DNA from 2 places in the Brevundimonas aurantiaca genome. Region 2 is predicted to be linked to the other one. Evidence: riboswitches for the same ligand, from Rfam matches in the RefSeq annotation. Region 2 holds a riboswitch; the other holds the start of a gene.

Region 1 (3,406 bases), 400 kb from region 2:
CGTTCTCGAAGAAGCCGGAATAGGAATCGACCGCCGGGTTGTAGCCCTTGCGGATCACGGCCAGGGCCTTTTGCACCGTAGGCGCCGCGTCGGGATGGAAGTCCGCGCCGGGCGAGCCCTGGATACAGTGATCGGGCCACAGCATCTGGCGGCCGTAAGCGACCTCGATCTCGGTGAAGGGAGCCGCGCCGGGATGGTTGGAGGCGAACGAAATCTGGTCCGGCGTGTGCCAGTCCTGGGTCAGGACCACCCAGTCGACCCGTTCGGCCAGCCGGTTGATCAGCGGCATGATCCCCGCCCCGCCCGCGACCGCCAGAGACCCGCCCTCGCAGAAGTCGTTCTGCGGGTCGATGACCAGAAGGGCGTCAGTCGGACCGATCTTCATCATGCGCTTGCGTAGGCGTCGATCTCGTTGGCCGAGCCCAGGGCGACCGGGATGCGCTGGTGCAGATGCTCGGGCTGGATGTCCAGTATGGGCTGCGTCCCGTCCGTCGTCGCCTTGCCGCCGGCCTGTTCGACCAGGAAGGCCATGGGATTGCCCTCGTACATCAGGCGCAGCTTGCCGGGCTTGTTCGGCTCGCGCTTGTCCCAGGGGTATAGGAAGACGCCGCCGCGCATCAGGATGCGGTGGACGTCGGCCACCATGGCGGCGACCCAGCGCATGTTGAAATTCTTGCCCCGGGGGCCCTCGTCGCCCTTCAGCAGATCGCCCACATAGGTCTGCACCGGCTCGGCCCAGTGGCGCAGGTTCGACATGTTGATGGCGAATTCCTTGGTGTCCGGCGAAATGGCGATGGCGTCGTGGGTCAGGATCCAGTCGCCGTCGTGCGACAGGGTGAAGCCCTTGACCCCTGCGCCCGTAGTCAGGACCAGCATGGTCTGGGGGCCGTACAGGGCATAGAGGGCGGCGACCTGATTGCGGCCGGGCTGCATGAAGTCGGCCTCGGTCGGCGAAGGCGTCGCGGACTTCAGCACCGAGACGATGGTGCCGACCATGGCGTTGATGTCGATGTTGGACGAGCCGTCCAGCGGGTCGAACAGGACCAGATAGTCGCCGGTCGAATGGGGCGCGGGCTGGACCTCGTCCATCTCCTCCGAAGCGACGCCGGCGACGGCGGGACAGGCCAGAAGGGCGTCGGTCAGCATGTCGTTGGTCATGACGTCGAGCTTCTTCTGCTCCTCGTCCTGAACATTGATCTGGCCCGAGGCGCCCAAGGCCCCGGCCAGGGCGCCGCCGGCGACCAGAGTGCTGATGTCGGCGCAGGTGGCGGCGGCGACCGTCAGGACCGTCTTCAGCCCTTCCGGAACCTCAAGGGCGGCGATGTGGGCGTCGAGGCGGGTGCGGTCGGCGGTCATGGGATCGGTCCGGAGCGGCGGAGAGGGACGCTCCGTTCTTGGCGGGCGGACGCAGGGAGAGCAAGGGCGAGCCGACGCCGGATGTCAGGAAGTGCGACAAGGCGGCGTCAAAACACGCCTGCGCTTGACTTGCGGCCGGAGTCGGTGGCTTAGGTCGATTGCTCTCGCGGGAGAGATCGGCGCGCCTCGGCGGGTCGACGCCGAAGGCGCAACCGCCCCGGAAACGCTCAGGCAAACGGACCGCGAAGCATACGGACGCTGGAAAGCCGCTCTTCACGGGCGCGCCGACGGAGCAAGGCGACATGATTTGGTCGCCGGAATCTCTCAGGCTTCAGGACAGCGGGGGCGCGAGGACGGCGGAGCTCCGCCACAACACGCGACCGTGAAAGCCTGAACCATGACCGATCAGACCCTGAAGACCACGCCCCTGAACGCCGCGCACCGCGCCCTGGGGGCCCGGATGGTGGGCTTCGGCGGCTATGACATGCCGGTCCAGTATGAGGGCGTCCTGGCCGAGCACCGTTGGACCCGCGAACACGCCGGCCTGTTCGACGTGTCGCACATGGGCCAGTGCAAGATCACCGGCGCCGACGCCACCGCCCAGTTCGAGCGGTTCGTGCCCGGCGACTATGAAATCCTGAAGGCGGGCAAGCAGAAGTATTCGTTGCTGCTGAACACCGACGGCGGGATCATCGACGACCTGATGGCCGGCCGCCCGGATCACGACGGCCTGTTCGTCGTCGTCAACGCCGGCAACAAGGACGAGGATTTCGCCTTCTGGCAGGCGAACCTGGAAGGCGACGCCAAGCTGACGGTTCTGGACGACCGCGCCCTGATCGCCATCCAGGGGCCGGAAGCCGCCGAGGTCATGGCCGCCCACGAACCGATCCTGGCGGAAATGGGCTTTATGGAATGCGCCCGGCTGATGCTGTTCGGCGTCGACTGCTATGTCTCGCGTTCGGGCTATACCGGCGAGGACGGCTATGAAATTTCGGTCCCGGCGGACCAGGCCGAGCGCGTCTGGAACACCATCCTGGAAGACGCCCGCGTCAAGCCGATCGGCCTTGGCGCCCGCGACAGCCTGCGCCTGGAGGCCGGCCTGCCGCTGCACGGCCACGACATCGACCCGACGACCTCGCCGGTCGAAGGGGCTCTGACCTTTGCCCTGTCCAAGTCGCGCAAGGAGCGCGCGGACTTCACCGGCGCCGACCGCATCTTGAAGGAACTGGCCGATGGCCCGTCTCGCGTCCGCATCGGCCTGATCGTCAAGGAAGGCGCCCCGGCCCGCGAAGGCGCCGAGATCGCCGACGCAGACGGCAATGTCATCGGCAAGGTCACCTCGGGCGGCCCCTCCCCCACCTTGGGCAAGAACATCGCCATGGGGTTCGTGCCGCCGGCCTTTGCGGCGCTGGGTACGGAGCTGAAGGTCATCGTGCGCGGCAGGTCCGCCGCCGCCGAAGTCGTCTCCATGCCCTTCGTGGCGCAACGCTATTACCGGAAGCCGAAGGCGTAACATTCACCCCGTCACCCTCGGGCTTGACCCGAGGGCCGGATTATCCGCCGCATTGCGTCGGGATCAACACAGAGAACGATCCGCCTCCGATCCTCGGGTCAAGCCCGAGGATGACGGGGTGGGAGATGGAGAAGAGAAATGAAATTCACCAAGGATCACGAGTGGGTCAGCCTGGACGGCGACATCGCCACCGTGGGCATCTCGAAGCACGCCGCCGACGCCCTGGGCGACGTGGTGTTCGTGGAAGTGCCGGAAGTCGGCAAGACCGTCGCCAAGGGCGCCAGCTTCGCCGTGGTCGAGAGTGTCAAGGCCGCCTCGGACGTCTACGCCCCCGTCTCGGGCGAAGTGGTCGAGGCCAATGACGCCCTGTCGACCGCTCCTGAAACCGTCAACTCGGCCCCGGAAGCGGACGGCTGGTTCGCCAAGATCAAGGTGTCGGACGCCTCGGAGCTGGACGCCCTGATGGATCAGGCCGCCTACGACGCCTTCCTCGCCACCCTCTAAGCCCCATCGGACCCGCTGATTAAGAGTCAGCGG
Region 2 (3,406 bases):
ACGCCGGCGACGTCCAGCTTGGTGGTGGCCCGCTGCTGAGGCGTGCCGGTGACATAGTCGATGGCTTCCTGAGACGGCGCGCCCAGGCCAAAGAGATTGATCGGCACGCAGCCCGAGTTGGGATTGGTCAGGGTCACGCGGCAGACGGCTCGACCGCTCACGGGATCGATTACGGAATCGACCGCATTGGCGAATTCGGTCTTCAGCAGGAAACCGGGCGTATCGATATTATTCTCAAACTCACCGTGGCTGTAGTAGGCGCCCCAGCGCCAGCTGTCGCCGAACTCGCCGTCCACGGCCAGAGTGGCCTGGGTGGTGACGCGCTCGAAATCGATCGTGGAATAGGACAGATCGGAGTTGAAACGTCCGAAGGTGAAGGACGTCTGGCCAGCGGCCGCCATCTGCTGCTTGATCGTGGACGACAAGAAGGCGTTGTCGATGCTGATGGTCAGGTCGCCGCGATCGTGATCGCCGAACCAGACATAGTCGTTCCACATCCGCGAGTGACGGACATCGGCCGTGACCCGCAGCTTGCCATTGATCTCATAGACGGCGCTGGCCAGGCCGGTGTAGCGGCGCTGCGGCGTGACCAGGGGGCTGAGATCGTCATTGGACGGACCTTCGCCGCCGATCGAGTTGGTTCCGCTGACTGTGCCGTAATCGAAAGGCCGAAGCGTGCCGTCCGGGTTAAACACCTTACCGCGGTTCACGCCCGACAGGATCAGACCGCCGTAAGCGGCGTTGGCGAAGCCGACGTCCGGCTGCAGGGCGCCGTTGACGGTGGCCCATCGGCCGATATTCGGGCGCGACGCTTTGGGGATGACGCCTTCGTTGTCGAGGTATTCGCCGCCGATGACGAAATGGCCGCGCCCGTCGGCGAAGTCTGTGCCCCAGGCGCCTTCGAACCGTTCCTGCTCAGCGTCGTCGTAGGAGGACACGCCGTATTCGGCGCCCAGCTTGCCGCCGGTGAAATAGCGATCGATGCCGATGTTCACGACGCCGGCGACGGCGCCTGAGCCCCAGGCGGCCGATGCGCCGCCCGTAACCACGTCGACGCTCTTGACCAGCACCGACGGCACGGCGTTCAGATCGTTTTCGCTGGACACGCGACGCCCATCGATCAGGACCAAGGTCCGGTTGATGCCCAGGCCGCGCAGATCGACCGGCGCATTGCCCGCACCGGTGTTGGTGCCGGTCGTCTGGGCCGATGTGGTGGCGCGGAATTGAGGCATGTCGTTGAGGGCGGCGGCGATATTCGGCCGCGCGCCGACCGACAGATCCTCGGCGGAAAGGTGGATGGTCGGCGTCGGCGCCTCGAAGCCGGCGCGGTCGATCCGGGAGGCGGTGACGACGATGTCATCGACCGAGGCCGCATCCTCTGGGGCGCCCGCCTCCTGGGCGTGGACAGAGGTGGCGCAGGCCATCAGCGCGATGGCGCTGCAATAATAGGTCAGGTTGCGATTAAGACGAGACAAAGCGAGATTCCTCATGGCGACGACGCCCCTCCCCAGGGTTGCCCAATGCGACCGGCGCTCTGCGGCGCCTGTTCGCCCCCGCTGTCATTGGGCCTGAGAGTTTCGGGCCGTTCGCCGACCCTTTCTCCTTCGGCGAGGCCGCATCCCCCGGATTCGACCTTCTCTCCAGCGTTCCTTCAGCAAGACGGTCCGTTTGCCTGAGCGTTTCCGGGGCGGTTGCGCCTTCGGCGTCGGCGGGAACCGATCTCTCCCGCCTTGCTGAAGTGAGTAAGATCGACCAACGGATGGCTGTCAAATCGCCTCTATTCGCAATTATAATGCTCTAATTCGCACAGTCGTGCACTAACATGCCGCTTTTAAAGCGCGTCAGTCGCTTGTCGCCCAGCGATTATCGGTCACCGCAGGATCGGTGAAAGCGACGTGACAGAAACACCGCCTCCGGAAGAAACAGACTTATCCACAGGAAAGCCTAGGGCGCCGTAGGGTCTTGCGGCGCCCGTTCCGCCGCCTGCATGGCGGCCCGCCAACGCTGTAGAAGCCGCTCGCGACGCGCCTGGTCGAGATTGGCGAGCAGGGCCGGTCCAACCCGAACCGGCCGAGCGCCTGGGATCAAGGCGCGACGTTCGGCGAGAATGTCGTCGCGCGCCGGGCGGACCCCCAGGCCGGCGATGATCCTCTGCCCTTCACGCGATAAAAGAAAATCCAGAAAAAGCCGGGCGGCGTTGGGGTGGGCCGCGTTGCGGGGTATGAAGGCCACGCGCGAGACGGACAGATGATAGTCCTCTGGCGTAACCAGGCCGATATCGGGCGCCCGGGCGACCCACGACGCCCCGTAGGACTGGTTCATATTGTAGGCGAAGGCCATGCGGCCGTCGGCCAGTTGGCCCATCATCCTTTGGCCGGACGTATCGGCACGCGGACGAGTAGACCCCAGGGCAGTCATAAGGGCCCAGGCGTCGGGATAGATCTGGATGTCGGCCGACAACTGCAGAAGCGCCACCCCGCTGCGTTCGGCGTCATACAGGGTGACCCGGCGGAAAAACCGGTCCGCGTCGGTGGACAGCCGTTCGAGCAGTTGGGCGTGGCTGCGCGGCACGATCTCCGACGGCAACCGCCTGCGATTATAGGCGAAGACGACGGGCTCGGCCGTCACTCCGAACGCCTGGTCTCGCCAAACCGAGCCGTCCGGCATGGCTCCCCGATGCGGCGATCGGTAAACTTGGGCGTAGCCGTCATTGATCAGCTTGACCTGCACGTCCATCGCCGTGCTCCAGACCAGATCCGGCCCCTCCAGTCCGGAGGCGGCGCGGGACTGGACTCGGTTCGCGATCAGGGTGGAGTTGATGTCCTCGAGCCGCACCGCGATCTCGGGCCAGCGCCGTTGAAACGCCGCCAGCACAGGCCCCATCAGGCTGGTGTTCGTGAGGATGTGCAGCCCGCCCTCGCGCCTGGCAAGCCATCGGACGCGGGGCGCCGTCGCGACCCCGTCCGGCTCGCCCGCGCAGGCCGAAACCCCCGCCCCCGCGAGCCCGAGAAGCAGATGTCTCCGGTCCGTCTTCACCGGGGCGGGTTTCCCGCTATTGTACCGCTCATGATCCGCTCCTTCGCATCGCCATGAGAATACTGGTCGTCGAGGATGACAAGGCGCTTCGGCATTCGCTCGAGGCCAGCCTTCTGGCGGTCGGTTTCGAACTCCGCTCCACCGACAGCGGGGACCAAGCCCTTCATCTGGAAGCGACGGAGCGGTTCGACGCCGCCGTGTTGGACATCGGCCTTCCCGACATCGACGGTTTCGAGGTCCTGAAGGCCTTCAGACGGCGGGGATCGCAGACGCCCGTCCTGATGCTGACCGCGCGCGACGCCCTGGGCGACCGGGTGGCGGGACTGGATTTCGGCGCTGATGACTATCTCGTCAAACCCTTCGCCCCTTC

What was found. A riboswitch is a leader RNA that binds a small molecule or an ion and turns the genes downstream of it on or off. The one in region 2 is predicted to bind glycine.
Region 1: linked by a shared signal. The riboswitch ahead of gcvT (glycine cleavage system aminomethyltransferase GcvT) and the one ahead of JMT67_RS03675 (TonB-dependent receptor domain-containing protein) in region 2 are both predicted to bind glycine.

What each region holds. Positions count from the first base shown of each region.
Region 1 covers NZ_CAJGVD010000001.1:1,134,987-1,138,392, forward strand. Annotated here, with positions in the region: gene pncA (bifunctional nicotinamidase/pyrazinamidase) at 1-388, opposite strand, end outside; gene JMT67_RS05660 (class 1 fructose-bisphosphatase) at 385-1,356, opposite strand; glycine riboswitch at 1,514-1,609, shown strand; glycine riboswitch at 1,613-1,698, shown strand; gene gcvT (glycine cleavage system aminomethyltransferase GcvT) at 1,754-2,869, shown strand; gene gcvH (glycine cleavage system protein GcvH) at 3,008-3,373, shown strand.
Region 2 covers NZ_CAJGVD010000001.1:737,300-740,705, forward strand. Annotated here, with positions in the region: gene JMT67_RS03675 (TonB-dependent receptor domain-containing protein) at 1-1,475, opposite strand, end outside; glycine riboswitch at 1,651-1,738, opposite strand; gene JMT67_RS03680 (ABC transporter substrate-binding protein) at 1,945-2,883, opposite strand; gene JMT67_RS03685 (response regulator transcription factor) at 3,090-3,406, shown strand, end outside.